Regions from separate parts of the Enterobacter sp. KBR-315C3_2022 genome, predicted to be linked through region 2. Evidence: predicted binding sites of a transcription regulator. Region 2 holds the regulator's gene; each other region holds the start of a gene.
What was found. Region 2 encodes CRP, which controls carbon source genes, mostly activating them, when cyclic AMP is high. Its sites were predicted from a motif close to ATGTGANNNNNNTCACAT; they were not measured.

Region 1 (9,719 bases), on a different contig from region 2:
CCTCGCTGGCGGTGCGCGCGACCTGGTTTACCGCATCCACCACCGCCTTGTTGTAATCGGCAACGCTGAGATTGTTCTGCGCCTGGGCGATATCCAGCTGCGCGTTGAGGCGACCGCTGTCAAAAATCGGCAGCGTGAAGCCGCCCGTCACGCCCATCTGCTGCGCGGAATGGCGTAAAAGATCGCTCAGGTGCAGGGCATCCTGCTGCAAAAACGCCATCAGGTTGACGTCGGGATAGAACGCCGCTTTGGCCGCATCAACGTTATTCATCGACGCTTCGATATACCAGCGCGCTTCCTGAAGGTCCGGGCGACGCGCCAGCAGCTCATAGCCCAGCGTCGTAGGTAAAGAGGCCTCAACGGCCGGAAGATCGCGGCGCGTGAGCTTCACCGATGCCGTATTGGTCAGCGCCTGGAGCCGCGCCTCAATGGCCTTCATCTTGCCCGCGGCGTCGGCCATATGCTCTTCGGTTTTGCTGGCATTGATATCGGTTTCGACGCCCTCAATGGACGAGGTGATCCCGTGCTGGTAAAGCTGTTTATCCGCCGAGATGATATTATTCTGCTCCTGGCGGATATCGCTCAGCACGCCGTAGATCGCCGATTCGGTTTGCCATTCCCAGTAGAGCCGCGCCACGCTGGTGGCAAGCAGCTGGCGGGTCTGCTCGAGCTCCGCCTTTTGCGCGTTCACTTTGCCAATGCGCGCCTCAACCAGGTCACGGTTTTTCCCCCAGAGATCCAGATCCCAGCCCGCCGTCAGGCCGAACGTGCCGTTGGTATACCACGGCCCGGTTGTGCCCGCTGCGGGATCGGTCAGCGCAAACGGGCCCATTAAGCCTTCTGCCGACATTTTCTGGCGCTCAAGGTCAGCAGAAAAATCAACCTGCGGACCGTCGGCGGCCATCGCGGCTTTCGCCTGGGCTTCTGCGAGCGTGATGCGCTGACGGGCAATCTGCATATCCGGGGCATTGCTCAGGGCTTTTGCAATCAGTGAATCCAGCTGCGGGTCGTTATACTCTTTCCACCACGCGTTTTTCGGCCAGTCGACGTGGCTCAGACGCGCGTTAACCCCAGCGGCGACCGGCTGGGTTTTAATGGCTGATACCGAGGGATGCTGCGGCGCGCACGCGGCGAGCGTAAAGATTAGCGGAGTCGTCAGGGCTAAAAGAAAAGAACGTTTCATCACGTCATGCACTCAAAAATTAAAGGCGCAAATTACGCCTGGCGCCGCTCTTTTTTTTAGTAACCCGTGGCAATCCACACGTTGTCATACAATCACATAATTGGAAAATTATTCGCCAATCCAATCAATAAATTACATGCATTCACTGCAATTATATTTTCACGCGCCGAGGGGCTGCTACACTTGATAGGACAAACATGCACAGGAGAGGCAAATGAAGATATTACTTTGGATTATTTTGATTATTTTTCTGATTGGGCTGCTGGTGGTAACAGGCGTATTCAAGATGATATTCTGAGTGAACGGCCCCGCATTTTTCCGGGCCGTTTCTTATTTGGACTGGATCACGCTGGCAATTTCGGCAGAGGTTTGCAGCGCGCGGATCTCCTGAAAAAGCCCCAGCGCTTCGCTGTACTCCTTTCGCAGATAGCTCAGCCACTGCTTAATGCGCGCAACGTGATATAACCCGGTATCACCCTGCTTTTCGAGACGACTGTATTTTTTCAGCAGCGTGACCACCTCTTCCCACGGCATGCGCGGCTCGTTGTATTTCACCACCCTGCTCAGATTAGGCACGTTCAGCGCGCCGCGGCCTATCATCACCGCATCGCAGCCAGTTGCCTTAAGGCAGGCCTGAGCGCTGTCGTAGTCCCAGATTTCGCCGTTGGCGATAACGGGAATAGAAAGCCGCTTGCGGATCTCGCCAATCGCCTGCCAGTTAATGCGCTCGGCCTTGTAGCCGTCTTCCTTAGTACGACCATGCACCACCAGCTCGGTGGCGCCCGCCTGCTGTACCGCATCGGCAATCTCAAACTGCCGCGCGTCGCTGTCCCAGCCCAGCCGCACCTTTACCGTGACCGGCAGATCGGACGGCACCGCCTCACGCATCGCTTTTGCGCCGCGGTAAATAAGCTCCGGATCTTTCAGCAGGGTCGCGCCGCCGCCGCTGCCGTTGACCAGCTTCGACGGGCAGCCGCAGTTGAGATCGACGCCCCAGGAGCCCAGCTCAACCGCGCGGGCGGCGTTTTCCGCCAGCCATTGCGGATGCTGGCCCAGCAGCTGAATGCGCACCCGCGTGCCGGATGCGGTGCGGCTCTGGCGATGCAGCTCCGGGCAGAGCCGATAGAACGATTTTGCTGGCAGCAGCATATCCACCACGCGCAGGAACTCCGTCACGCAGAGATCGTAATCATTTACCTCGGTCAGCAGCTCGCGCACGAGCGAGTCGAGCACGCCTTCCATAGGGGCCAGCAAAACACGCATATCAGTACCTGAAAAAAAAGACGCGCTATAGTTGCATGTAAACTTTGCCCTGTCCATTTGTGGAAATGCCCGACGTTCCGTTTTGGAATGTCTGGTATGCTCAAAATTCATGATGTGATCCGTGGCACATTTCAGGGTTTAATTGTATGATGAATGCGTTTCAGCAAGGACTTTCACCATGAGCAAATCACTGAATATCATCTGGCAATATCTGCGCGCATTCGTACTGATTTATGCCTGTCTCTACGCCGGGATTTTCGTCGCCTCCCTGCTGCCTATCACCATTCCCGGCAGCATCATCGGGATGCTGATCCTCTTCGTGCTGCTGGCGCTGCAGATCCTCCCGGCGAAATGGGTCAACCCCGGCTGCTTCGTGCTTATCCGCTACATGGCGCTGCTGTTCGTGCCCATCGGCGTTGGCGTCATGCAATACTACGATTTGCTTATGGCGCAGTTCGGGCCCATCGTCGTCTCCTGCGCGGTCAGCACGCTGGTGGTCTTCCTGGTGGTGAGCTGGAGTTCGCACATCGTTCACGGCGAACGTAAAGTGGTCGGGCAGAAAGGAACCAAACAATGATGGCTAATATCTGGTGGTCGCTGCCGTTAACCCTGGCGGTATTCTTCGCGGCGCGCAGGCTTGCCGCACGTTTGAAAATGCCGCTGCTTAACCCGCTGCTGGTGGCGATGGTGGTGATTATCCCCTTCCTGCTGCTGACGGGCATCCCCTACGAACGCTACTTCGCTGGCAGCAAAATTCTCAACGATCTGCTTCAACCTGCCGTCGTGGCGCTGGCGTTTCCTTTATATGAACAGCTGCATCAGATCCGCGCCCGCTGGAAGTCCATCATCACCATCTGCTTCGTGGGCAGCCTGGTGGCGATGGTCACCGGCACCACGGTGGCGCTGCTGATGGGCGCATCGCCGCAGATCGCCGCCTCCATCCTGCCTAAATCGGTCACCACGCCCATCGCCATGGCGGTAGGCGGCAGCATCGGCGGTATCCCCGCCATCAGTGCCATGTGCGTGATTTTCGTCGGCATCCTCGGCGCGGTGTTTGGCCATACCCTGCTCAACGTGATGAAAATCCACACGAAAGCGGCGCGTGGGCTCGCCATGGGCACCGCCTCGCACGCGCTGGGCACCGCGCGCTGTGCCGAAGTGGACTATCAGGAAGGCGCTTTTAGCTCGCTGGCGCTGGTGATCTGCGGGATTATCACCTCGCTGATTGCCCCGTTCGTCTTCCCGATTATTTTGGCGGTAGTGGGCTAAAATTTGCGATGCGTCGCGCAAATTTCATTTTGTTTTCATAAGTTGCATACATTATGAGATGCAGATCACAAATAAGGCCTCACTGGCTCCGTACACTACCGATCCATTAACCTTTATGAGGCAACGCCATGCACCCACGTTTTCAATCTGCTTTCGCACAGCTTGCAGAGAATTTGCAATCAGCCCTGGCTCCGGTTCTGGCGGATGCGCATTTCCCCGCCCTGCTGACCGCCGGGCAGGTCGCGACGCTTAAAGAAGCAACGGGACTGGACGAAGACGCGCTGGCTTTCGCACTGCTGCCGCTGGCCGCCGCCTGCGCGCGCGCCGATCTTTCCCACTTCAACGTCGGCGCCATCGCCCGCGGCGTAAGCGGAACCTGGTACTTCGGCGGAAACATGGAGTTTCTCGGTGCGACCATGCAGCAAACCGTTCACGCGGAGCAGAGCGCCATCAGCCACGCCTGGCTGCGCGGGGAAAAATCCCTGAGCGCGATCACCGTGAATTACACCCCCTGCGGCCACTGCCGCCAGTTTATGAACGAGCTGAACAGCGGCCTGCAGCTGCGCGTTAACCTGCCGGGCCGCGAGCCGCGCACGCTGGGCGATTATCTGCCCGACGCCTTTGGCCCGAAAGATCTTGAGATCAAAACGCTGCTGATGGACGAGCAGGATCACGGCTTCACCCTGTCCGGCGACGCGCTGAGCGAAGCCGCTATCGCTGCCGCGAACAAAAGCCATACCCCGTACAGCAAATCGCCGAGCGGCGTGGCGCTGCAGTGTCGCGACGGGCGCATCTTTACCGGCAGCTATGCCGAAAACGCCGCGTTTAACCCAACGCTGCCGCCGCTGCAGGGCGCCCTGAACCTACTGAGCCTGAACGGCTATGACTACCCGGACATTCAGCGCGCCATTCTGGCAGAAAAAGCCGACGCGCCGCTGATCCAGTGGGATGCGACCGCCGCGACGCTGAAAGCGCTGGGCTGCACAACAATTGACCGCGTTCTGCTCGCGTAATCCCTCCGGCGGGCAGAAATGCCCGCCGGTATGATGAAAAACCCTTCAGTTGATTCTCTGTTTCTTGCGCTTACCAGGCGGGTAAAGTAGCCTGAGTGAACTTTCACCCACGAACGAGCCATCTCCATGTTAAAGCGCGTGTTTTACAGCCTGTCTGTCCTGATCGGCATACTGCTGTTGATCGTGCTTGGCCTCGACCGCTGGATGAGCTGGAAAACGGCCCCGTATATCTTCGACGAGCTGCAGGATCTCCCCTACCGCCAGGTCGGCGTGGTGCTCGGCACCGCCAAATACTATCGCACCGGCGTGATTAACCAGTATTACCGCTACCGTATTCAGGGCGCGCTGAACGCCTATAACAGCGGGAAGGTCAATTACCTGCTGCTGAGCGGCGATAATGCCCAGCAAAGCTACAACGAGCCGGTAACGATGCGTAAGGACCTGATTGCGGGCGGCGTCGATCCGGCAGACATCGTGCTCGACTACGCTGGCTTCCGCACGCTGGACTCGATCGTGCGCACCCGCAAAGTGTTCGACACCAACGATTTCATCATCATTACCCAGCGCTTCCACTGCGAGCGCGCGCTGTTTATCGCCCTGCACATGGGCATTCAGGCCCAGTGCTACGCCGTGCCGTCGCCGAAGGATATGCTCAGCGTGCGCGTGCGCGAGTTTGGCGCCCGCTTTGGCGCGCTGGCCGATCTGTATCTCTTCAAGCGCGAGCCGCGCTTCTTAGGCCCGCTGGTGCCGATCCCGGCAATGCATGAGGTGCCTGAAGACGCGCAGGGTTATCCGGCTGTCACGCCGGAGCAGCTGCTGGAACTGCAGAAGAAACGCTAACCCGACCTACAGTCACGATGCTGTGGGCCCGCCAAGCGCAGCGCCACCGGACAAAAAAAAGGCCCGCTACGTGAGCGAGCCTTTTATTCTCAAGAACTTATTTCTTACGCGCGTACTTCAGTGAATCAAGGGCAACCGCGAAGATGATAATCGCGCCCTTGATGATGTACTGCCAGTACGGGTTCACGCCGATATAGGTCAGACCGTAGTTGATAACGGTGAAAATGATAACGCCCGTCACCACGCCAATCACGGTGCCCACGCCGCCGCTGAAGGAGACGCCGCCCACCACGCAGGCCGCGATGGCGTCCAGCTCGTACATAAAGCCAAGGTTATTGGTCGCCGAGCCGATGCGGCCCGCTTCCAGCATCCCGCCGAACGCGTAGAACACGCCGGACAGGGCATAAATCATCAGCAGGTTCAGCGCAACGTTAACGCCGGACACTTTCGCCGCTTCCGGGTTACCACCGATGGCGAAGATATTTTTGCCGAAGCGGGTTTTGTTCCACAGCACCCAGACGAAGGCCACCGCAATCAGCGCATAGAACGTAATGTACGACAGGCGGAAGCTGCCGAGCGCCACGAAGCCCTGGGTAAAGGTCGAGAAGCCGCTGTCGAAGCCGGAAATCGGCGACGCGCCCACGAAGTCGTAGTATAGGGAGTTGATGCCGTAAACGATAATCATCGTGCCGAGGGTGGTGATGAACGGCGTCACGTTCAGGTAGGCGATGATGATGCCGTTGATCAGGCCAATCACCGCGCCAATGGCGCACACGATCAGGATTACCACGAAAATCGGCATGGTGGCCATTTCCGGGAACACCTTGTTGGCATTTTCCATCGACTGCAGCAGCGTGGCGGCGATAACCGCCGCAAGGCCAACCTGACGCCCCGCCGACAGGTCCGTCCCCTGGGTAACGATAAGTCCCGCCACGCCCAGCGCGATGATAATACGCACGGAGGACTGGGTCAGAATGTTACTCAGGTTCAGCAGGCTTAAGAACGTAGGGTCCTGGAAAATAATAATGGCCAGCAAAACTAAAAGAACGACGTAAATACCGCCCTCTTTCAGATAAGTGAGAAAGCTTTTTTTATTTAACGCACTCATGAGGAGCCCCTGATCTTAAAGGTGCAAAGACGCAAGACGCAAAATTTCATTTTGCGTTGTCGTTTTGGTGTCAACAATACCGGCAACGAGACCATTGCTCATTACCAGAATACGATCCGTGATCCCTAACAGTTCCGGCATTTCGGAAGAGATAATAATGATCCCTTTATTCTTTTTCGCCAGCTCGGCAATCAGCTGGTAAATTTCGAATTTTGCCCCTACGTCGATTCCGCGCGTTGGCTCGTCCAGCATCAGAATTTCCGGCTGGGTTAATAGCCAGCGGCCAATAATCACCTTCTGCTGATTACCGCCGGAAAGAGAGCCAATCTGCGTGCGGTGGCCCGGCGTTTTTACGCGCATTGAGTCAATTACCCACTGGGTATCGCTCTTCATGCGGGAATTATCCAGCAGGCCGATTTTGCTCTTGTAGTTACGAATATTCGAAATTAGCGAGTTAAAGTTAATATCCAGATACGCATAAATCCCGGTGGAGCGGCGCTCTTCCGTCACCAGCGCAAAACCGTGGTTAATGGCTTCGTTGGCGTTGTGGTTATTAATTTTCTTGCCGTGCAGCGTAATCGTGCCGCCGGACTTCTCGCGAATGCCAAACAGGGTTTCAACGATGTCGGTACGCTTGGCGCCCACCAGCCCGGCAATGCCCAAAATTTCGCCCTTGTGCAGGTCGAAGGAGACGTCGCGAATCGACGGCTGGCGCAGCGAGGTCAGGTTGCGCACCTCAAGAATTACTTCGCCCGGGGTGTTTTCTTTGTCCGGGAAGCGCTGGTTCAGGGAGCGGCCGACCATCATGGCGATGATCTTGTCCATATCCAGCCCTTCCAGCGGCTGGGTGGCAATCCACTGGCCGTCGCGCAGAATGGTGATCTCATCGCACAGCTGGAAAATCTCTTCCATCTTGTGGGAGATATAAACAATCCCGCAGCCGCGGTCCTTCAGCTTGCGAATAATGGTGAAAAGGTGGTTAACCTCTTTTTCCGTTAATGACGAGGTTGGCTCATCCATAATGACGATTTTGGCATCATAGGAGAACGCTTTCGCAATTTCTATCATCTGCATCTGGGAAACGGATAATGTTCCGACGCGGGCGCGCGGATCGATATCAATATCCAGCTCGTCAAAAATGGCTTTGGTGTCGCGGTACATTTTGTCCTGATCGACAAAGACACCCTTGGTTGGGTAACGGCCCAGCCACATATTGTCCATAACCGAGCGTTGCAATACCAGGTTTAACTCCTGGTGAACCATCGAGATACCGTTTTCCAGCGCTTCTTTCGCTGAATGGAAATCGATCTCTTTCCCCTGAAAAAGAATACTGCCAGAATCTTTTTGATAGATCCCAAAAAGACATTTTAATAACGTTGATTTACCGGCACCGTTCTCCCCCATTAATGCGTGAATGGAGTGAGGACGCACCTTTAAATTAACATTATCAAGCGCCTTAACGCCGGGAAAAGACTTGTTGATACCGCTCATTTCTAACAAGTATTCACCGGACGACTGAGTAGTTGTGCTGACCATAATTATACCTTGTTGGCCTCGCATATCGCGTTATAAAAGGGCGCAACGAATTGCGCCCAGTGGAGACGTTATGGCTAACTTATTTACCGATGAACTCAGCCAGGTTGGACTGGTCTACGCCCACGTACGGTACGCGAACGATTTTGTTTTCAATTTTCCAGCTGGTGCCGTCAGCGGCGCCTTTACCGTCGGCCAGGTTTTTCGCCAGATCGAAGGTCGCTTTCGCCTGGTTGTTGGCATCGTTCAGCACGGTACCGGCCATCGCGCCGGATTTCACCAGCGCCAGCGCTTCCGGCAGCGCATCCACGCCGAACACAGGAATGGAAGATTTGTTGTGCGCTTTCAGCGCTTCAACCGCGCCCATTGCCATCGCATCGTTGTTGGCGATAACCACTTCGATTTTGTTGGCGTTCGGGCCGGACAGCCATGCGTCCATCTTATCTTTCGCCTGAGCGGTGTCCCACATGGCGGTATCGAGCGCCAGCTGCTGGGTTTTCAGGCCCTTGTCGTTCAGCTCTTTGATCACGTAGGTGGTACGCGCTTCAGCGTCCGGGTGGCCCGGCTCGCCCTTCAGCAGCACAAACTGAATCTGGCCGTCTTTGTTCAGATCCCAGTTCGGGTTCGCCGCCCAGTGTTTTGCAATCAGGTCGCCCTGGATAATGCCGGACTCTTTGGAGTCGGTGCCAACGTAGTACGCTTTATCGTAGCTATCCAGCGCCTTGCGGGAAGGTTCTTTGTTGAAGAAGACAATTGGCACGTTCTGGCCGCGCGCTTTTTCAATTACCGTGCCTGCTGCAGCCGGGTCAACCAGGTTGATCGCCAGCGCTTTCACGCCTTTTGCCAGCAGCACGTCAATCTGATCGTTCTGTTTGGACTGGTCGTTCTGGGAGTCATTCATCAGCAGCTGTACGTCCGGCGCTGCTTTCGCATCTTTCTCAATGGCTTTACGCACGACGGACATAAAGTTGTCGTCGTATTTATAGATTGTCACACCAATACGGGTATCCGCGGCGTGCGCAGCGGCACCAAAAAGCATGCTTGCCATAACAGCAGACAGAGTCAACACCTTCTTATTCATGGTATCTCCGGTTTTTTTTATGCAGGGTAGTTCTGGTGAATAACGGTCGGCGGGCAGATGTTAAAGAAACGTTACCGATCGCCGAAGTTCACTTATAAAATGCTTATCTTCCGTGGTCTGTAACGCTCCAGAAATGCGTTTTTTTGGATGTTTCCGGCACGTTTGCTATGGTCAAAGTGAATAATCACCGTTACATAGCGTTTCAGCTCCTAAAACGCTGACATCATAGTCAGCGGCTTGTTAAGATACTGTGAATTTACTCACAGATTGAAAACGGTTACATCACACCGTGTAATCAGTTAGTGATCGGAACCACAGTTTGCCGAATGGATACCGAGTGGCGACGCACTAAAGTCGGCATAAAACAGTGCGTTGCGCCAGGATCCCGCAGCCCCGCCGCCCCCTGTAACGCCAGCTCAGTGGCCAGTT
Region 2 (9,719 bases):
GGTGAATGCCAAACGCCTCTTCGCGACGGCCATAGGCCTGGCTTGGCACGTCAATCACCGCCACGATCGGGCGCTTCACGGCGCTGTTCGCATCCGCGGCGACGGTTTCACTCACCACCTTCGCCAGCGTCCAGCCTTCAAGCAGGCCCACTTCGCCCTGCGCAGCGCGCGGGAAGTGGTTGTTGGCGTCCGGCACCACGGCAACAAAACGCACCGCTTCACCGTTCAGCTCGCCGTCTGCCGCCTGCACGGACGGGCAAAGCCCTTCGATACGTTTGGCGTTCGGGGCGAGGGTTTCCAGCCAGAGTTCGCCACGGCTTATTGAGTTACTCATCATTTCACCTCCCGGGCAAAAAGCGCTTTAATCTGTTCGGCATCGGCCTGTTTGCGGGTGTCGAAATTCGTCAGGCGATTCAGGTAATCGTCGTAGTTATCGGTACGGTGCTTCGCGGGTACGCCTTTGGCAATCGCGTCGTTCATCGCCGCTTTCACCGCGTTGACGCCGTCGCCCACCAGCGCATCCACCAGGCCGCTCTCAAAGCGCACTTCGCCGCCGGTCATGCTCCAGATAAACGGACGGTCGCGGGAGTCGTACTCTTCAATCCCCGCTTCCTGCTCGATAACCTGCGGGCCGTTCAGGCCGAGACGCGCTTCGCGGGTCACAATCAGGTAGCTGCACAGCGCCGCCGCGATGGACATCCCGCCGAAGCAGCCCACGGTCCCGGCAACAATGCCGACCACCGGGGTGTAGCGACGCAGGTCAACGATCGCCGCGTGGATGTCGGCAATCGCCGCCAGGCCAAGGTTGGCCTCCTGCAGGCGCACGCCGCCGGTTTCGAGGCACAGCACCGCCTGAGTCGGGATGCCGTTGCGGTTATCTTCTGCCGCCAGCTCCAGCGCCGCCGCCATTTTGGCCCCGGACACTTCGCCCATGCTGCCGCCCTGGAACGCGCCTTCAATCGCGACAACCACCGCAGGCTGGCCGTTGATGGTGCCTTTCGCGACGACCATGCCGTCATCGGCCTGCGGCACAATGCCCTGCGGCCCCAGCCACGGAGAGATAATGCCTTCGAACGGATCCAGCAGCTCGCGGTAGCTGCCGTCGTCCAGCAGCGCCTGCGCGCGCTGGCGCGCTTTTAGTTCGATAAAGCTGCTGTCATCACGCATGATTTACCCCCTCAAAAACCTGTTCAATGCGAATGCGCGCCACGCCCGGCGTCGCGCCGAAGTCGTGGATGGTCAGCGTGCCTGCGGGCAGGCTGCTGACGGTCTGCAGACGGTTAAACAGCGCTTCCCAACGGCCGCGGCTGTTGTCGACGGAGGTGGTGATATCGATGGTTAAGGTCTGGCCCGGTTCGGCGGCGAAAAGCACCTCCATATCCCCGGAGCCGACTACCCCTGCCAGCGCCCTGCCGCGTAACGCGCGGCTGGCTGGCACGGTCAATGTGATTTTTTCCATAACATCCTCTTAATGCTTTGAATTAGGCGTTTCGACGCGGTCGAGAAACAGCGTGGCGGCGAGCAGGTCGGCAGCGCCGCCCGGCGAGGCGTTGAGCGCCAGCATCTGGCGATCTAACTTCGCCAGCGCCAGCTGGCCCGCGGGCGTGGCACATCCTCCGGCGTTCAGCACGGCACGGGCGCCGTCCTGCATGGCGTCCAGCCCCTCCATTCCGGCGCGCGACAGCACGCAGGTGTCGGTGAGCGTGGTCATGATCGCCATCAGCGCGTCGAGACGGGCCTGCGCTTCGCTGCTGCCGTTCAGGCGGCTGAGGCGAAGCTGCGGCAGCGCGCGCTGCATCACGTGAGGAAACGCCTGCTGAGCCTCTTCTCTCGCGCCCGGCACGCGGTAGCGGTGCGTGGCGCGCAGCCCTTTGCTGAACACTTTCGGCGCTGCGTCGTCCGGCAGGGTTGCCAGCCGGGCGGCGGCGTTCGCGACGGCCCGTGCAGACGCGTCCCCGCCCAGCATGGCGACCGCACTCACCAGCAGCCCCAGCGCCCAAATTGCGCCGCGGTGGGTGTTGACCCCCTCGGTGGCGGCCATCATCTGCCGTTCACCTTCGCGGCCAAGGCGGCCCACGGTTTGCCTGAGGGCAATATCCGCCGGACGCTGCCAGCTCTGCTGCGCCAGCGCCTGAAACGTAGGGGTCAGGCTGTGCGCGGAGCGCTCCATCAGCGCGAGCGATAAATCGTGGTGCGCGCCGCTCCCCCGGCTGTCCACCAGACCGGGTTTCGGGCTCAGTCGCGCTTCGTCAATCAGACACTGCGTGGCGGTTCGCGCCAGCCATTCGGCACCGCCTTCAACCTGGATCTGGGGCAGAAGTTTCATTACCAGCTCCGGAATTTCGCAGGTGGGTTGTACAGGCCGCCGGACCACTCAACGAGGTCAGACACGCTGCCCGCCGCCAGCAGCGAGCGGGTGGCGTCGGTGCGGCGAATGCCCATATCTTCCGGGTAGACCACCTTGCCGCTCTGGCGCAGTTCCGCCACGCGTTTGGCGTCAACGCCGAGGCCGATATCGGTGATGCCGGCCACGGCAGCTACCATGGCGCGGCGCTCTTCCATGTCTTTGGCGCGGTAGAGGTAGGCAATCCCCTCTTCCGTCAGCACGTGGGTGACGTCATCGCCGTAGATCATGACCGGTGCCAGCGGCATGCCGGAAGCTTTTGCCACGTCCACCGCATCGAGTTTTTCCACGAAGGTTGGCTTCACGCCCGCCTGGAAGGTTTCGACCATCTGCACGACCAGCTTTTTACCGCGCTGCATCGGATCGGGCTCGGTGATCATGTTCAGCCAGGCCGGTGTGGCGTGGCGACGACCGTGCGGATCGTGGCCCATGTTTGGCGCGCCGCCGAAGCCGGAAAGACGGCCGCGGGTCACGGTTGAGGAGTTGGCGTAGCCGTCCACCTGGAGCGTTGAACCAATGAACATATCCACCGCGTACTGGCCTGCCAGCTGGCAGAAGGCGCGGTTGGAGCGCATGGAGCCGTCGGCACCGGTAAAGAAGACGTCAGGACGGGCGCGGATGTACTCTTCCATCCCCAGCTCGCCGCCGAAGCAGTGCACGCTTTCGACCCAGCCGCTTTCAATCGCCGGGATTAGCGTTGGGTGCGGGTTCAGGGTCCAGTGCTTACAGATTTTGCCCTTCAGGCCGAGCTGTTCACCGTAGGTCGGCAGCAGCAGCTCAATCGCCGCGGTGTTAAAGCCAATCCCGTGGTTCAGGGACTGCACCTGGTGCTCCGCGTAGATGCCCTTAATCGCCATCATCGCCATCAGGATATGTTCCTGCTTGATCAGGCGCGGGTCGCGGGTAAACAGCGGTTCGATGAAGAACGGCTTGTCGGCCACCACCACGTAGTCAATCCACGAGCCCGGAATGTCGACGCGCGGCAGGTCGCACTCGTCGTCCACCAGCTCGTTCACCTGTGCGATGACGATCCCGTCGTGGAACGCGGCGGCTTCCACCAGCGCTGGCGTATCTTCGGTGCTCGCGCCGGTGTAGAGGTTACCTTTGCGGTCGGCCTTAAAGCCGGCAATCAGCGCCACGTTCGGCGAGAGGTCGACGTACAGGCGGGAGTAAAGTTCGATGTAGGTGTGGATCGCGCCGATTTCGAGCTGGCCATCTTCCAGAAGCTGCGAGATACGCAGGCTCTGCGTGCCGGAGAAGGAGAAGTCCAGCTTGCGGGCGATGCCCTTCTCGAAGATATCCAGATGCTCGCTGCGGCCCACGCTTGGCATGATCATATGCAGGTCGTGGACGATTTGCGGGTTCACTTCAGCAAGCGAGCGGGAAAGGAAATCCGCCTGCTTCTGGTTGTTGCCTTCCAGCACAACCTTGTCGCCCGGTGCGATCAGTTTTTCCAGCATGGCGACCAGATCGCCCGTTGGCAGTACCTTGCCCTGCACCGGCACGGAGGCCAGACGACGCGCTTTCTCGGTGCGTCGAGTGTTCCACTGCCGGGTAGGTGTTTGCCCAGATAACATTATTAACCTCCTGATTCAGCACATCATTCTGATTTGCTTAACGTTGAGTAAAGTGTGCGCGCTGGTGAGAAAGGCATCAATTAAGCGTAGAGCGGATTCATTAGCCTGAGAGTAATAATCACGGTAAAGATTTGTGATCGGGATCAGTTCATGTTGCGGAAAACCAGGCTAATCGGGGTACAATTCGGAAGGTATCGTAAATAACTGACAACAATTAACATCGCCGTTATGACCCAAATAATCCCGTCCGACTTCGAGATCGCAGGCGAAGAGAGCGCCGAGTTCGTGCCCATGCGCGGCGCGGCAAACCCGCACCTGCAAACCATGCTGCCGCGTCTGATCCGCCGCAGGCTTCAGTTCACGCCGCACTGGCAGCGCCTGGATTTGCCGGACGGCGACTTCGTGGACCTCGCCTGGAGCGAAGATCCCGAGCAGGCCCGCCACAAGCCGCGGCTGGTGGTGTTTCACGGTCTGGAGGGCAGCCTGCACAGTCCGTACGCGCACGGCTTAATCCAGGCGGCGAAGGCGCGCGGCTGGCTCGGCGTGGTGATGCACTTCCGCGGATGCAGCGGCGAGCCGAACCGCCAGAAGCGCATCTACCATTCGGGTGAAACCGAAGACGGCACGTGGTTTTTAACGTGGCTGCGGAACAGCTTCGGCAGCGTGCCGACGGCGGCGGTCGGCTACTCGCTCGGCGGAAACATGCTGGCCTGCCTGCTGGCGAAAGAAAAAGACGCGGTTCCGCTGGATGCCGCCGTCATCGTCTCCGCGCCGTTTATGCTCGAGCAGTGCAGCTACCATATGGAAAAAGGCTTTTCCCGGGTCTACCAGCGCTACCTGCTCAACCTGCTGAAGGCCAACGCCGCGCGCAAGCTCAAGGCCTATCCGGATACGCTGCCCGTCAGCCTGCAGCAGCTCAAGCGGGTAAAACGCCTGCGCGAGTTCGACGATCTGATTACCTCGAAGATCCACGGCTTCGCCGACGCGATTGACTACTACCGCCAGTGCAGCGCGATGCCGCTGCTGAACCAGATCACTAAACCGACGCTGATCGTCCACGCGAAGGACGATCCGTTCATGGATCATCACTCGATTCCGGCTCCCGAGCATTTACCGGCGAACGTGCAGTACCAGCTCACCGAGTACGGCGGGCACGTCGGCTTCGTCGGCGGCACGCTGCGCCGTCCGAAAATGTGGCTGGAGACGCGCATCCCCGACTGGCTCACGACTTATCTGGAAGGTGCTAAATGATTATTCCCTGGCAGGATCTGTCTCCCGAAACGCTCGATAATCTGATTGAAAGCTTTGTATTACGCGAAGGCACCGATTATGGTGAACAGGAGCGTTCGCTTGAACAAAAGGTCGACGATGTGAAGCGCCAGCTGAAAAGCGGCGACGTGGTGCTGGTGTGGTCAGAACTGCATGAAACGGTCAATATCATGCCCCGCAACGCGTTTCACGGCTGATCTTTACACCTTTCCAGTCAGGGAGTTGCTATGTCTGCCAGACATCCGGTTATTGCCGTAACGGGTTCGAGTGGTGCGGGCACCACCACCACCAGCCTCGCCTTTCGCAAGATCTTCGCCCAGCTAAACCTGCGGGCGGCAGAGGTTGAGGGCGACAGCTTTCACCGCTACACGCGCCCCGAAATGGACATGGCGATCCGCAAGGCGCGCGACATGGGCAAGCACATCAGCTATTTCGGCCCGGACGCGAACGACTTCGGCCTGCTGGAGCAGACCTTTATCGAATACGGCCAGACCGGCAGAGGGCAGTCGCGCAAGTACCTGCACACCTATGACGAAGCCGTGCCCTGGAACCAGGTTCCGGGCACCTTCACCCCCTGGCAGCCGCTGCCGGAGCCAACCGACGTGCTGTTTTACGAAGGGCTGCACGGCGGCGTGGTCACCCCGCAGCACGACGTGGCGCGCCACGTTGACCTGCTGGTCGGCGTGGTGCCTATCGTCAACCTGGAGTGGATCCAGAAGCTCACCCGCGACATCAGCGAGCGCGGGCATTCGCGCGAGGCGGTGATGGACTCCGTGGTGCGCTCCATGGAAGATTACATTAACTACCTGACGCCGCAGTTCTCGCGCACCCACATCAACTTCCAGCGCGTGCCGACGGTGGACACCTCCAACCCGTTCGCGGCGAAAAGCATCCCCTCGCTGGACGAAAGCTTTGTGGTGATTCATTTCCGCAATCTGGAAGGGATTGATTATCCGTGGCTGCTGGCGATGCTGCAGGGCTCTTTCATTTCCCACATGAATACGTTGGTGGTGCCGGGCGGGAAAATGGGGCTGGCGATGGAGTTAATCATGACGCCGCTGGTACAGCGGCTGATGGAAGGGAAGCAGATCGCGTAGTTGTTGCCCGGTGGCGCTGCGCTTACCGAGCCTACGGTCGTGCTTTTGTAGGGCGGGTCAGCGAAGCGCCACCCGCCAAAAAATCACGCCGCGATCACTTCATACGAATGGGTAATATTCACCGCTTTCTCCAGCATGAGCGCCACTGAACAGTATTTCTCCGCAGAAAGGTCTACTGCCCGCGATACCGCCGCATCTTTTAGCTCTTTACCGGTGACGATAAAGTGCAGGTTGATGTGCGTGAACAGCCGCGGCGCCTCTTCACGACGCTCCGACGTCAGCTTAACCTCGCAGTTGGTCACGTCCTGACGGCCTTTCTGCAGGATAGACACCACGTCAATCGCGCTGCATCCGCCTGCCGCCATCAGCACCATCTCCATCGGGCTTGGCGCTTTATCGCCGGAGTTGCCGTCCATCAAAATCTGGTGGCCGGAAGCGGACTCGCCCAGGAAGGTTAACCCTTCAACCCATTTCACACGCGCTTGCATAATGATTAACTCCAACGTTGCATTTTTGGTGACAGATTACGCGTGCGTTACATTTCTCGCAACGGAAGGCGACCTGCATCATGCTGAAGCGAGACACCAGGAGACACGCGGCAAAAGCTATGCTAAAACACTCGGGATGCTACAGTAATACATTGACGTTACACATGTATGCAGAGGACATCAAACTTTACTGGCTGCGACACATTAGACGGCCGACTTCCCAGGTATGGGTAAGAATTCGATTGCAAACCCAGAGTCAGGATGCAACGTATGGCTCTGGAGACAGCTTATAACAGAGGATAACAGCGCATGGTGCTTGGCAAACCGCAAACAGACCCAACTCTCGAATGGTTCTTGTCTCATTGCCACATTCATAAGTACCCATCGAAGAGCACGCTGATTCACCAGGGTGAAAAAGCGGAAACGTTGTATTACATCGTTAAAGGCTCGGTGGCAGTGCTGATCAAAGATGAAGAAGGGAAAGAGATGATCCTTTCTTATCTGAACCAGGGCGATTTCATCGGTGAACTGGGCCTGTTTGAAGAAGGCCAGGAACGTAGCGCCTGGGTTCGTGCAAAGACAGCATGTGAAGTGGCTGAAATTTCTTACAAGAAGTTCCGTCAGCTGATCCAGGTTAACCCGGACATCCTGATGCGTCTTTCTTCCCAGATGGCGCGCCGTCTGCAGGTTACGTCGGAGAAAGTGGGTAACCTCGCCTTCCTGGACGTTACCGGCCGTATCGCGCAGACCCTGCTGAACCTGGCGAAACAGCCGGACGCGATGACCCACCCTGACGGCATGCAAATTAAAATTACCCGTCAGGAGATTGGTCAGATCGTCGGTTGCTCCCGCGAAACGGTGGGCCGCATCCTGAAAATGCTGGAAGATCAGAACCTGATCTCTGCGCACGGTAAAACCATTGTGGTTTACGGAACCCGTTAATTCCGGTCAAACGGCGTGCCACCGCAGGGTGTCACGCCGTTTTTGTCTCTATTCCCCATGTGGCGCAGGCTGATCTATCACCCGGAAGTTAACTACGCACTGCGACAAACGCTGGTGTTGTGCCTGCCCGTGGCCGTTGGCCTCATTCTTGGACATCTCCAGCAGGGGCTGCTGTTTTCCCTGGTGCCCGCCTGCTGCAACATTGCCGGGCTGGACACGCCGCACAAGCGCTTTTTCAAACGACTTATAATTGGCGGCTGCCTGTTTGCTGGCTGTAGCCTCGCCGTTCAGCTGCTGCTGGCGCGCGATATTCCGCTGCCGCTGATTTTAACCGTGCTGGCGATGACGCTCGGCGTCACCGCGGAAATCAGTTCCCTGCACGCGCGCCTGCTGCCCGCCTCGCTGATCGCCGCCATCTTCACCCTGAGCCTTGCGGGCAATATGCCGGTGTGGGAGCCGCTGCTGATCTACGCCCTCGGCACGCTGTGGTACGGCGTGTTCAACTGGTTTTGGTTCTGGCTGTGGCGGGAACAGCCGCTGCGCGAATCCCTGAGCCTGCTCTACGTGCAGCTGGCCGACTACTGCGAAGCCAAATACACCCTGCTCACGCAGCATACCGACCCGGAAAAATCCCTGCCGCCGCTGCTGACCCGCCAGCAGAAGGTGGTGGATCTCATCAGCCAGTGCTACCAGCAGCTGCACATGCTCGCCGCCAATAAAAACCACGAGTACAAGCGGCTGCTGCGCATCTTCCAGGTGGGGCTGGACCTGCAGGAGCACATCTCCGTCAGCCTGCACCATCCGCAGGAGGTGCAGAAGCTGGTCGAGCGCAGCCACGCGGAAGCGGTGATCCGCTGGAACGCGCAGACGGTTTCGGCGCGCCTGCGCGTGCTGGCCGACGACATTTTGTATCACCGCTTTCCCACGCGCTTCAGCATGGAAAAACAGCTCGGCGCGCTGGAGAAAATTGCCCGCCAGCACCCCGATAACCCGGTTGGCCAGTTCGCGGCATGGCACTTCAGCCGCATCGCCCGCGTTCTGCGCACGCATCGCCCGCTCTATCCGCGCGACCTGATGGCCGACAAGCAGAAGCGCCTGCCGCTGCTGCCTGCCCTGAAAAGCTATCTGTCGCTCAAGTCCGCCGCCCTGCGCAACGCCGCGCGCATCAGCGTGATGCTGAGCATCGCCAGCCTGATGGGCATGGCGCTGCACCTGCCGAAGCCGTACTGGATCCTCATGACCGTGCTGTTTGTTACCCAAAACGGCTACGGAGCGACGCGCGTGCGCATTCTGCACCGGGCGGGCGGCACGATGGCGGGGCTAATTATTGCGGGCGTGACGCTGCACTTCCACGTGCCGGAAGGGTATACGCTGGCGGGAATGCTGGTGGTGACGCTGGTGAGCTACCTGATTATCCGTAAAAACTACGGCTGGGCGATGGTCGGCTTTACGGTGACCGCGGTATATACCCTGCAATTGCTCACGCTCAACGGCGAACAGTTTATCGTCGCCAGGCTGGTTGATACGCTGATTGGCTGCCTGATCGCCTTCGGCGGCATGGTCTGGCTGTGGCCGCAGTGGCAGAGCGGGCTGCTGCGCCAGAACGCCCACGACGCGCTCGAAGCCGACCAGGAGGCCATCCGCTTAATCCTGAGCAACGATCCGCAGCCTTCGCCGCTGGCGTATCAGCGCATGCGGGTCAACCAGGCGCACAACGCCCTGTTTAACTCCCTTAACCAGGCGATGCTGGAGCCGGGCTTTAATTCGCATTATCTGGCGGATATGAAGCTGTGGGTGACGCACAGCCAGTTTATCGTTGAGCATATCAACGCCATGACCACGCTGGCGCGCGAGCACACGATGCTGACGCCGGATCTGGCGCAGCGCTATTTGCAGTCGTGTGAAATCGCCCTGCAGCGCTGTCAGCAGCGGCTGGAGTATG
Region 3 (9,719 bases), on a different contig from region 2:
GAAGGCGATTGGCTTCTGGGGCATTTCGCCGCTGCTGGCCTTCCCGCTGGTGCTGGCGATGGGCTGCGCCTTTGGCGCCTTTATGGGGCTGCTGATCGACGCGCTTAAAATCCCGGCGTTTATCATTACCCTTGCGGGGATGTTCTTCCTGCGCGGCGTGAGCTATCTGGTGTCGGAGGAGTCGATCCCGATTAACCACCCTGTCTACGACACGCTCTCCAGCCTGGCGTGGAAAATTCCCGGCGGCGGACGCCTCAGCGCGATGGGCCTGCTGATGCTGGGCGTGGTAGTCATCGGCATTTTCCTCGCCCACCGCACCCGCTTTGGCAACCAGGTGTACGCCATCGGCGGCAGCGCGACGTCGGCGAACCTGATGGGGATCTCGACCCGCAGCACGACGATCCGCATCTACATGCTCTCGACCGGCCTGGCGACGCTGGCGGGGATCGTCTTCTCCATCTATACCCAGGCGGGCTACGCGCTGGCGGGCGTCGGCGTGGAGCTGGATGCGATCGCCTCCGTGGTGATTGGCGGCACGCTGCTCAGCGGCGGGGTGGGCACGGTGCTGGGCACGCTGTTCGGCGTGGCGATACAGGGGCTGATCCAGACCTACATCAACTTCGACGGGACGCTCAGCTCGTGGTGGACAAAAATCGCCATCGGCATCCTGCTGTTTATTTTCATCGCGCTGCAGCGCGGCCTGACCGTGCTTTGGGAGAATCGGCAGAGCTCGCCCGTCACGCGCGTATAAATATTCTCCGGTAGCGGCCGATACTCTCTCTTTATGCCCAGAAATATCTCGCTACCGGAAATAACATCATGCTTAAAACGCTATCGATTCGTACCGGCTTGCTTTCGTTACTGGCCGTTATGACCCTTCTGCTGCTGATCGTCAGCGGCATCGGCATTTATGCCCTCACCCAGAGTTCCGCTTCGCTTCAGCGCATCAACCACCTTCAGGGTGAGCAGATGGTGCAGCTCAATTCTGGCTACACGCTGCTCCTGCGCGCCCGAAACGAGGCCGGACAGGCCGTTCGAATGATGGAGATCGGCCTGCTGGACGATGCCACCCGATCGGTGAAGAACATCAATCAGGAGGTCGGCCAGGCGCAGAAAACGCTTAAGCGCGTGATCGACGGCGGCGTGGCGGACGAGCAGGGGCAGGCGCTGCTCGACAAGGTGGCGGCGAGCCTCGCGGCCTATAGCCAGCAGGGGATTAATCCGATGCTGAAGGCCCTTAACGCGCAGAGCGCGGACGGCTACTACGACCTGCTGGAGAATACGCTGATCCCGGTGGCGAAGCAGTTTGACAACGACATGCAGGCGTTTCAGGCCTGGAGCGAGGCGCGCGGCAGGGCGGAAGTGAGCGCCGTGCAGTCGAGTAAAACCCGGGTGCTGATCCTCATCGTGGTGGCGGCGCTGCTCACGGCGGGCATCATCGTGCTGGCCTGGCTGGCGCTGCGCCATATGCTGCTTAAGCCGCTGTCGGCCTCCATTTCGCAGCTGGAGCAGGTGGCCGCCGGGGATTTGACCCAGGCGCTCAACGCCCCGGCAAGCCAGGAGTTTAACCGCCTGAACGCGGCGATAGAGGAGATGCGCCAGTCGCTGATGGGGTCGGTTCTGCGCGTTCGCGACGCCAGCTCGCAGATCGATACCGGCAGCCGCGAGCTGACGGCGGGGAATCAGCATCTGGCTCAGAGAACCGAATCCACCGCCACCTCGCTTGAGCAGACGGCGGCCAGCATGGAGGAGATCACCGCCACGGTGAAGCTCAACGCGGACAACGCCGAGCAGGCGCACAAGCTGGCGAAGTCGGTCTCCGACACCGCCGACCACGGCAGCGAAATGGTCTGCTACGTGATTGAGAAGATGCGCGATATCTCCGGCAGCTCGGCGCGCATCGCCGACATCCTGAGCGTGATTGACGGGATCGCCTTCCAGACCAACATTCTGGCGCTGAACGCCTCCGTCGAAGCGGCGCGCGCGGGCGAGCAGGGGCGCGGCTTTGCCGTCGTTGCGGGCGAAGTGCGTAATCTCGCCAGCCGCAGCGCCGATGCGGCAAAAGAGATCCGCGCGCTGATTAGCGATTCGCAAACCCACGTGACCGAGGGCAGCGAGCTGGCCCAGCAGGCGGGCGAGACGATGGATGAAATTGCCACCGAAGTGCTGCGCATGACGAAGCTGATGCGCGAAATTGCCACCGCCTCGCAGGAGCAGAGCCGCGGCATTGAGCAGGTGAACATCGCGGTCAATCAGATGGACGAAACCGCCCAGCAAAACGCGGCGCTGGTGCAGCAATCTTCCGCGGCAACGCGCTCGCTGGAAGCGCAGTCGCGCGAGCTGATGGAGGCCATGGCTTCGTTTAAGCTGACGGCGCAAACCGCCTGAAAGAAGAGAACGGGGGAGCCGGGCGGCTCCCCTGAGGAACGGCGTTACGCGTCCGGATATTCGCGGATCATGCGCTCAACGTCTTCGACCATGTGATCATTGCCGACGAAGAACGAGCGGCGCTGGTGCAGGCTTTCCGGCACGATGTCCAGAATGCGCTGCTTGCCGTCGCTCGCTTTGCCGCCCGCCTGCTCGGCGAGGAACGCCATCGGGTTGCACTCGTACAGCAGGCGCAGCTTGCCTTCCGGGTGGCTGGCGGTGCTAGGGTAAAGATAGATGCCGCCCTTCAGCAGGTTGCGGTGGAAATCCGCGACAAGCGAGCCGATGTAGCGGGAGGTGTACGGGCGCTGGGTGGCCTTATCCTCTTCCTGGCAGAACTTGATGTACTTCTTCACGCCGTTCGGGAAGCGGATGTAGTTGCCTTCGTTGATGGAGTAGGTGTTGCCTTTCTGCGGGAAGCGCATGCGCTCCTGGCTCAGGCAGAAGACGCCCAGCGACGGGTCGTAGGTGAAGGCGTGCACGCCGCAGCCGGTGGTGTACACCAGCATGGTGGACGAGCCGTAAACCACGTAGCCCGCGGCAACCTGCTGGCTGCCCGGCTGGAGGAAGTCTTCTTCCGTCACCGGCGTGCCGACCGGGGTCACGCGGCGGTAGATAGAGAAAATAGTCCCGACGGAGACGTTAACGTCGATGTTGGACGAGCCATCCAGAGGATCCATCAGCACGACGTATTTTGCGTGCTCGCACCCTTCGAAGACGACGATTTCGTCTTCTTCCTCAGAGGCGATACCCGCCACGATGTCGCGCGCGCGCAGTGCAGCTTTCAGTTTTTCATTGGCGAACAGGTCGAGTTTCTGCTGAACCTCGCCCTGCACGTTTTCGGCACCGCTGGCACCCAGGATATCGACCAGCCCGGCCTTGTTAATATCGCGGTGGATGATCTTGGCGCCCAGCTTTATTGCCGACAGCAAAGCAGTGAGCTCGCCGGTAGCATGAGAAAACTCGTGCTGCTTTTCGACAATAAATTCACCTAACGTTTTCATAACACTTTCCCTGCATCTTATGTTGAGTAAAGCGGTTGATGTCCAACAATCTTAACAAATATTCAAATAGTAGCGCAGAGGTGAATCGCGCCAGCAAAATACGGATTTACCTGAAATGCGTTTCACACCCGCTGACATGTGAGTAAAATGTGCGCCACATTAAAGAAGGATAGTGACGTATGCGCATTCATATATTGGGGATTTGTGGCACGTTTATGGGCGGACTGGCACTGCTGGCGCGCTCTTTGGGCCACGAGGTGACAGGTTCGGACGCCAATGTGTATCCGCCAATGAGCACGCTGCTTGAGAAAGAGGGGATCTCCCTGATTCAGGGATACGATGCCGGCCAGCTGGATCCGCAGCCGGACCTGGTCATCATTGGCAACGCCATGACCCGCGGTAATCCGTGCGTTGAGGCGGTGCTGGAACGCAACATTCCGTACATGTCCGGCCCGCAGTGGCTGCATGACTTTGTGCTGCGCGACCGCTGGGTGCTGGCCGTGGCCGGTACGCACGGCAAAACGACCACCGCCGGCATGGCGACCTGGATCCTCGAAGCGTGCGGCTACAAGCCTGGCTTCGTGATCGGCGGCGTACCGGGCAATTTCGACGTCTCTGCGCGCCTCGGCGACAGCCCGTTCTTCGTGATCGAAGCGGACGAATACGACTGCGCGTTCTTCGACAAGCGCTCCAAGTTTGTTCACTACTGCCCGCGCACGCTGATCCTCAACAACCTTGAGTTCGATCACGCGGACATCTTTGACGACCTGAAAGCCATTCAGAAGCAGTTCCACCACCTGGTGCGTATCGTGCCGGGGCAGGGACGCATCATCTACCCGGAAAACGACATCAACCTGAAGCAGACCCTGGCGATGGGCTGCTGGAGCGAGCAGGAGCTGGTGGGCGAGCAGGGCCACTGGCAGGCGAAAAAGCTGAATGCGGATGCCTCCGAGTGGGAAGTGCTGCTCGACGGTGAAAAAGTGGGTGAGGTGAAGTGGGCGCTGGTAGGCGAGCACAACATGCACAACGGCCTGATGGCGATTGCCGCCGCGCGTCACGTGGGGGTTCTGCCTGCGGACGCCGCCAGCGCGCTGGGCTCGTTCATTAACGCCCGCCGCCGCCTTGAGCTGCGCGGTGAAGCCAACGGCGTGACGGTGTATGACGATTTCGCGCACCACCCGACGGCGATCCTCGCGACGCTGGCCGCGCTGCGCGGTAAGGTCGGCGGAACGGCGCGGATCCTGGCCGTGCTGGAGCCGCGCTCGAACACCATGAAGATGGGCATCTGCAAAGACGATCTCGCGCCGTCGTTAGGGCGTGCGGATGAGGTCTTCCTGCTGCAGCCGCAGCATATTCCGTGGCAGGTGGCGGAAGTGGCCGACGCCTGCATTCAGCCTGCGCACTGGAGCGCGGACGTGGATGTTTTAGCGGATATGGTGGTGAAAGCCGCCCAGCCGGGCGATCACATTCTAGTGATGAGCAACGGCGGGTTTGGTGGCATCCATCAGAAGCTGCTGGACGGCCTGGCGAAGAAGGCGGCAGCGACAGCCGTGTAAAAAAAAGCCCGGTGGCGCTAGCGCTTACCGGGCCTACTTTTCCGTGTTTTCTCCCTCGCCCCTCCGGGGAGAGGGCCGGGGTGAGGGGAACAGATTACTCTTCGTTCTCAGACAGCTCGCGCAGGTACTGGAAAATCAGGCGCGCGGACTTCGGCGGCTTATTCCCTTCTTTCTCTTTCTTCGCGTTGCGGATCAAAGAGCGCAGCTGCTGGCGGTCGGCGTCCGGCCACAGGTTCAGCACTTCCGGCACGGCGTCATCACCTTGCTCAATCAGACGATCGCGAATTTGCTCCAGCTTGTGGAACAGCGCAACCTGCTGGTTGTGGCGGTTTTTCAGCTTGTCCAGCGCCTGGCGGATCGGTTCAACGTCGCGCTGACGCAGCATTTTCCCGATAAGCTGAAGCTGGCGACGACGGCCTTCTTTTTTGATTTTCTGTGCCAGCTCAATGGCATCACGCAGATCCTGGTCGAGCGGGATCTTATCCAGCGCGTTTTTACCCAGTTCTACCATTTCCGCGCCAAGCTGTTTTAACTCTTCGGCGTCACGTTTAATTTCACTTTTACTGACCCAGATGATCTCATCATCTTCGTCTTCGATGTCATCACCGGGAACGTCGTCGAGCCAGTCTTCGGGCTGCTTAGTCATGTCAGGCTCCTTAAAAAAAGAGGCTAATGTTACCAGTTAAGACGCGCACTGAAAAACGGTTCTCTGTTAGACTTCAGTTAACTCTCTCTTACAGTATGGCATTTGCGATGAAAGTAACCTCCCAAGTTGAAGCGCAGCGTAAGATCCTCGAAGAAGCCGTCTCCACCGCGCTGACGCTCGCGTCAGGCAAATCAGATGGCGCCGAGGTGGCGGTCAGCAAAACCACCGGCATCAGCGTGAGCACCCGCTATGGCGAAGTGGAAAACGTCGAATTTAACAGCGACGGCGCGCTGGGGATTACCGTCTATCACCAGAACCGCAAAGGCAGCGCGTCATCAACCGATCTTAGCCCGGATGCGATTGCCCGTACGGTGCAGGCCGCGCTGGATATCGCCCGCTACACCTCGCCCGACCCTTACGCGGGCGTGGCGGACAAAGATCTGCTGGCCTTCGACGCCCCGGATCTCGATCTTTTCCATCCGGCGGAAGTAACCCCGGATGAAGCCATCGAAATGGCCGCGCGCGCCGAGCAGGCCTCCCTGCAGGCCGACAAGCGCATCACCAATACCGAAGGCGGCAGCTTTAACAGCCACTACGGCATCAAGGTTTTCGGCAACAGCCACGGCATGCTGCAGGGCTACTGCTCTACGCGCCACTCGCTTTCGAGCTGCGTGATCGCGGAAGAGAACGGCGATATGGAGCGTGATTACGCCTATACCATTGGCCGCGCGCTGGGCGATTTGCAGTCTCCGGAGTGGGTCGGCAAAGAGTGCGCCGAGCGCACGCTGTCGCGCCTTTCTCCGCGCAAGCTCTCCACCATGAAGGCCCCGGTCATTTTTGCCAACGAAGTGGCGACCGGCCTGTTCGGTCACCTGGTCGGTGCCATCGCGGGCGGCTCGGTTTACCGTAAATCCACCTTCCTCCTCGACTCGCTGGGCAAGCAGATCCTGCCGGAGTGGCTGACCATCGAAGAGCATCCGCACCTGCTGAAAGGCCTGGCCTCCACGCCGTTCGACAGCGAAGGCGTTCGCACCGAGCGTCGCGACATTATTAAAGACGGCGTGCTGACCCAGTGGCTGCTCACCAACTACTCCGCGCGCAAGCTGGGGCTGAAAAGCACCGGCCACGCGGGCGGCATCCACAACTGGCGCATCGCCGGACAGGGGCTGAACTTTGAGCAGATGCTCAAAGAGATGGGCACCGGCCTGGTGGTCACTGAGCTGATGGGCCAGGGCGTCAGCGGCATCACCGGCGACTACTCGCGCGGCGCGGCGGGCTTCTGGGTGGAGAACGGTGAAATCCAGTATCCGGTGAGCGAAATTACCATCGCCGGAAACCTGAAGGACATGTGGCGCAATATCGTGACGGTCGGTAACGATATTGAAACCCGCAGCAATATACAGTGTGGTTCTGTACTTCTGCCCGAAATGAAAATTGCGGGTCAATAGCGATAGCGTTTTGTTAATAATAAAAAAGGAAGTGAGCAATGCGTAAACACCTGTTAGCGATCGTCGCCGCGTCAACGCTGGTTCTTGGCTCTTCTGCGTTTGCCGCCGATCTTGAAGACAATATGGACATCCTCAGCGAAAACCTGAAGGTGGTGCAGAAAACGGACAATGCGGCGGAAATGAAGGACGCACTGACCAAAATGCGTGAAGCGGCGCTGGATGCGCAAAAAGCCACCCCGCCGAAGCTGGAAAACAAAGCGCCGGACAGCCCTGAAATGAAGGACTTCCGCCACGGCTTTGACGTGCTGGTGGGCCAGATCGACGGCGCGCTGAAGCTCGCCAACGAAGGCAAGGTGAAGGACGCCCAGGCGGCAGCCGATCAGTTCGTCGCCACGCGCAATGCGTACCATAAAAAGTACCGCTAACCGATCGCGCATCTGACACGCATCCAGCGGGGGCCATTGGCCCCCGTTTTTTTTGCCCGGTAATAAGTAAACCCTATCGCCATCACATTTTTGCGCGATTACGCCCGAACGTTTTCATCCACGCCCCGAATGTTTTTCCGCTTGAATGCGTGATATTCATCACGCAAATACAGCGATTTATCCATATTCAGCGCATTTATGTGGCACAGATCACTAGTGCGGCTCGCCTTTCCACTTTGAAGTGGAAAACAACTCGCTACAAACAATGCGCCCCCGGCGTTAGTTTTATTCCAGAGCCATTAACGGGGTAAGACCAGTGATTAACGGAGCGGTAATGAACGACGTTGGGGAACAGGCGGTGCAAACAGAACAGCTCGCTACCACCATGCTGCAGCAGGTCTATACCCTGCTCGCCGGGCACAACATCATTCCCAATGCGGTACAGGAACAAATGCTCACCTCTCACGTTCGCGCGATGGCGCACCGGTCCGTGACCGGCGAGCCGCTGCCGGAGGTTGAAGCGGACCTGTTCGACGAAATTTCACCTGATTCAATGCAACTCGCCCGCGAAGTGGTGGCGCAGTTCGGCAACCTTCCTGATGAAGAGGCCTGGCTGCTCTCCGTTCACTTTGAAGTCGCGAAAGACAACCTTTAAGGAGCAACACATGGAACAGATTACAGTCGTGATTGGCGATCGCCTGGGCAAAGGTCAGAAAGTGGCTGCCGGTGTAGAGAAAGCAGGTGGACGCGCGGTGGTCGTGCCGGGCGTGGCGGCAGACATGAAGCTGGGCGACGTGATGAAAGCGGAAAATGCCACCTTCGGCATCTCCTTCTGCGGCAGCGGCGGCGCGGGTGCCATCACCGCGCAGACCAAATATGGCTACAAGGCTAAATACGGCATGCGTTCCGTGGACGAGGGCGTCACCGCCATCAACGAAGGCTGCAACGTGCTGGGCTTCGGTTTTATGGATAAAGAAGAGCTGGGCGAGCGTCTGGTGCAGGCGTGGCAGAAGAAGCACGGCGCGTAAGCATGAAAGAACAATTCACAACCACGGTGAGGGTGAAGGGGAAGGGCGACGCCAAAGCGCGCGCCTTTGCCGACGCGCTCAACCACGTTCAGGCCGCGGTGATGAAAGCCTCACCGCATATCTTACTGCGTATTGAGCCACAGGATGTGCAGGTCGTTCAGGCGCAAGAAGCGGTGCGCAAAGAAGCCTTTTTGTTCTTCTTTCTGCGCCGGGAAAGACGCACCTACAGCGTGGAGCTGGATGTGACCGTCAACGTGACCGCTATCAATCTCGACCAGGTGGATTTCGTCACGCAACGCTGATTCTTACTACATAGGGCAGAATAATGTTCCTGATAATTTTAATAAAATCGCTCATCATCGGCGGCCTGGTTGGCGTCGGCGTTGGGGCCGGGGCTGCACGCATGTTTCATGCGCCTACCACACAGGGTATGGGCGCGTTTCGTACGTTGGGGGAACTGAACTCCTGCGAAGGGGATCCGGCTTCTCACTTCTCCTTTGGGCTGGGCTTCTTCTTTAACGCCTGGGCCTCTTCCGTGGCCGCAGGTGCCTTCACCCAGGACGTTGACCACCGCATCATCCCGAACTGGGGCGCCGCGGCGCTGATGATCAAGAACCGCAACGTCGGCGAAACGCTGCACGATCCGCGCAAAATGGCGATTGCCTGCGGCATCATCGGCATGCTGGTCGTCACCTTCCTGAACCTGACCGCCTCCTCCGTGCCCGCCGCGCTTCAGGTCACCGCCGTGAAGGTGCTGGTGCCCGCAGCAAACCTGCTGGTGAACACCGTGATGCCGGTGATCTTCTGGCTGGCGGCCATCGACGCGGGCAAAAAATCCGGCTTCTGGGCCACCGTGTTTGGCGGCGCGGCGCAGCTGATCATGGGCAACGCCGTACCGGGCCTGGTGCTGGGGATCCTGATCGGTAAAGGCGTGGAAGAGAGCGGCTGGAACCACGTCACCAAGGTGATGATGGCGGCCATCGTCGCGCTGTTCGTGCTGAGCGGCTTCTTCCGCGGCTTCGACATGAAGATGATCGAATCCTTCCATCTGACCGTGCCGAACTGGCTCGACATGATCCACAACTCGCTCAGCGGTAAATAACAGGAGCCTCTAAATGGAACAGAATAAAGGTTTTTGGTATGCCGACTGGTCGTTCCCGATCTTCGTTGGCCTGCTCTCCTCCG

Region 1: the regulator CRP is predicted to act here: its motif matches at 3,769-3,786, upstream of cdd (cytidine deaminase).
Region 3: the regulator CRP is predicted to act here: its motif matches at 7,705-7,722, upstream of AB8804_RS07300 (glycine dehydrogenase).

The regions. Positions count from the first base shown of each region.
Region 1 covers NZ_JBGKEB010000002.1:358,388-368,106, reverse strand. The annotation lists gene mdtQ (multidrug resistance outer membrane protein MdtQ) at 1-1,183, opposite strand, end outside; gene dusC (tRNA dihydrouridine(16) synthase DusC) at 1,514-2,446, opposite strand; gene AB8804_RS04465 (CidA/LrgA family protein) at 2,625-3,023, shown strand; gene AB8804_RS04460 (CidB/LrgB family autolysis modulator) at 3,020-3,715, shown strand; gene cdd (cytidine deaminase) at 3,844-4,728, shown strand; gene sanA (outer membrane permeability protein SanA) at 4,855-5,568, shown strand; gene mglC (galactose/methyl galactoside ABC transporter permease MglC) at 5,666-6,676, opposite strand; gene mglA (galactose/methyl galactoside ABC transporter ATP-binding protein MglA) at 6,692-8,212, opposite strand; gene mglB (galactose/glucose ABC transporter substrate-binding protein MglB) at 8,292-9,290, opposite strand; gene galS (HTH-type transcriptional regulator GalS) at 9,586-9,719, opposite strand, start outside.
Region 2 covers NZ_JBGKEB010000020.1:46,215-55,933, reverse strand. The annotation lists gene mdcE (biotin-independent malonate decarboxylase subunit gamma) at 1-334, opposite strand, end outside; gene AB8804_RS18395 (biotin-independent malonate decarboxylase subunit beta) at 334-1,167, opposite strand; gene mdcC (malonate decarboxylase acyl carrier protein) at 1,160-1,459, opposite strand; gene AB8804_RS18385 (triphosphoribosyl-dephospho-CoA synthase) at 1,469-2,326, opposite strand; gene mdcA (malonate decarboxylase subunit alpha) at 2,326-3,981, opposite strand; gene AB8804_RS18375 (hydrolase) at 4,210-5,232, shown strand; gene AB8804_RS18370 (YheU family protein) at 5,229-5,447, shown strand; gene AB8804_RS18365 (phosphoribulokinase) at 5,478-6,347, shown strand; gene AB8804_RS18360 (OsmC family protein) at 6,431-6,835, opposite strand; gene crp (cAMP-activated global transcriptional regulator CRP) at 7,145-7,777, shown strand; gene AB8804_RS18350 (YccS/YhfK family putative transporter) at 7,835-9,719, shown strand, end outside.
Region 3 covers NZ_JBGKEB010000005.1:46,114-55,832, reverse strand. The annotation lists gene yjfF (galactofuranose ABC transporter, permease protein YjfF) at 1-751, shown strand, start outside; gene AB8804_RS07330 (methyl-accepting chemotaxis protein) at 820-2,388, shown strand; gene fbp (class 1 fructose-bisphosphatase) at 2,433-3,431, opposite strand; gene mpl (UDP-N-acetylmuramate:L-alanyl-gamma-D-glutamyl-meso-diaminopimelate ligase) at 3,611-4,987, shown strand; gene yjgA (ribosome biogenesis factor YjgA) at 5,082-5,633, opposite strand; gene pmbA (metalloprotease PmbA) at 5,729-7,081, shown strand; gene cybC (cytochrome b562) at 7,120-7,506, shown strand; gene AB8804_RS07300 (glycine dehydrogenase) at 7,823-8,161, shown strand; gene AB8804_RS07295 (SFCGS family glycine-rich protein) at 8,172-8,534, shown strand; gene AB8804_RS07290 (DUF4312 family protein) at 8,537-8,836, shown strand; gene AB8804_RS07285 (DUF4311 domain-containing protein) at 8,860-9,636, shown strand; gene AB8804_RS07280 (DUF4310 family protein) at 9,650-9,719, shown strand, end outside.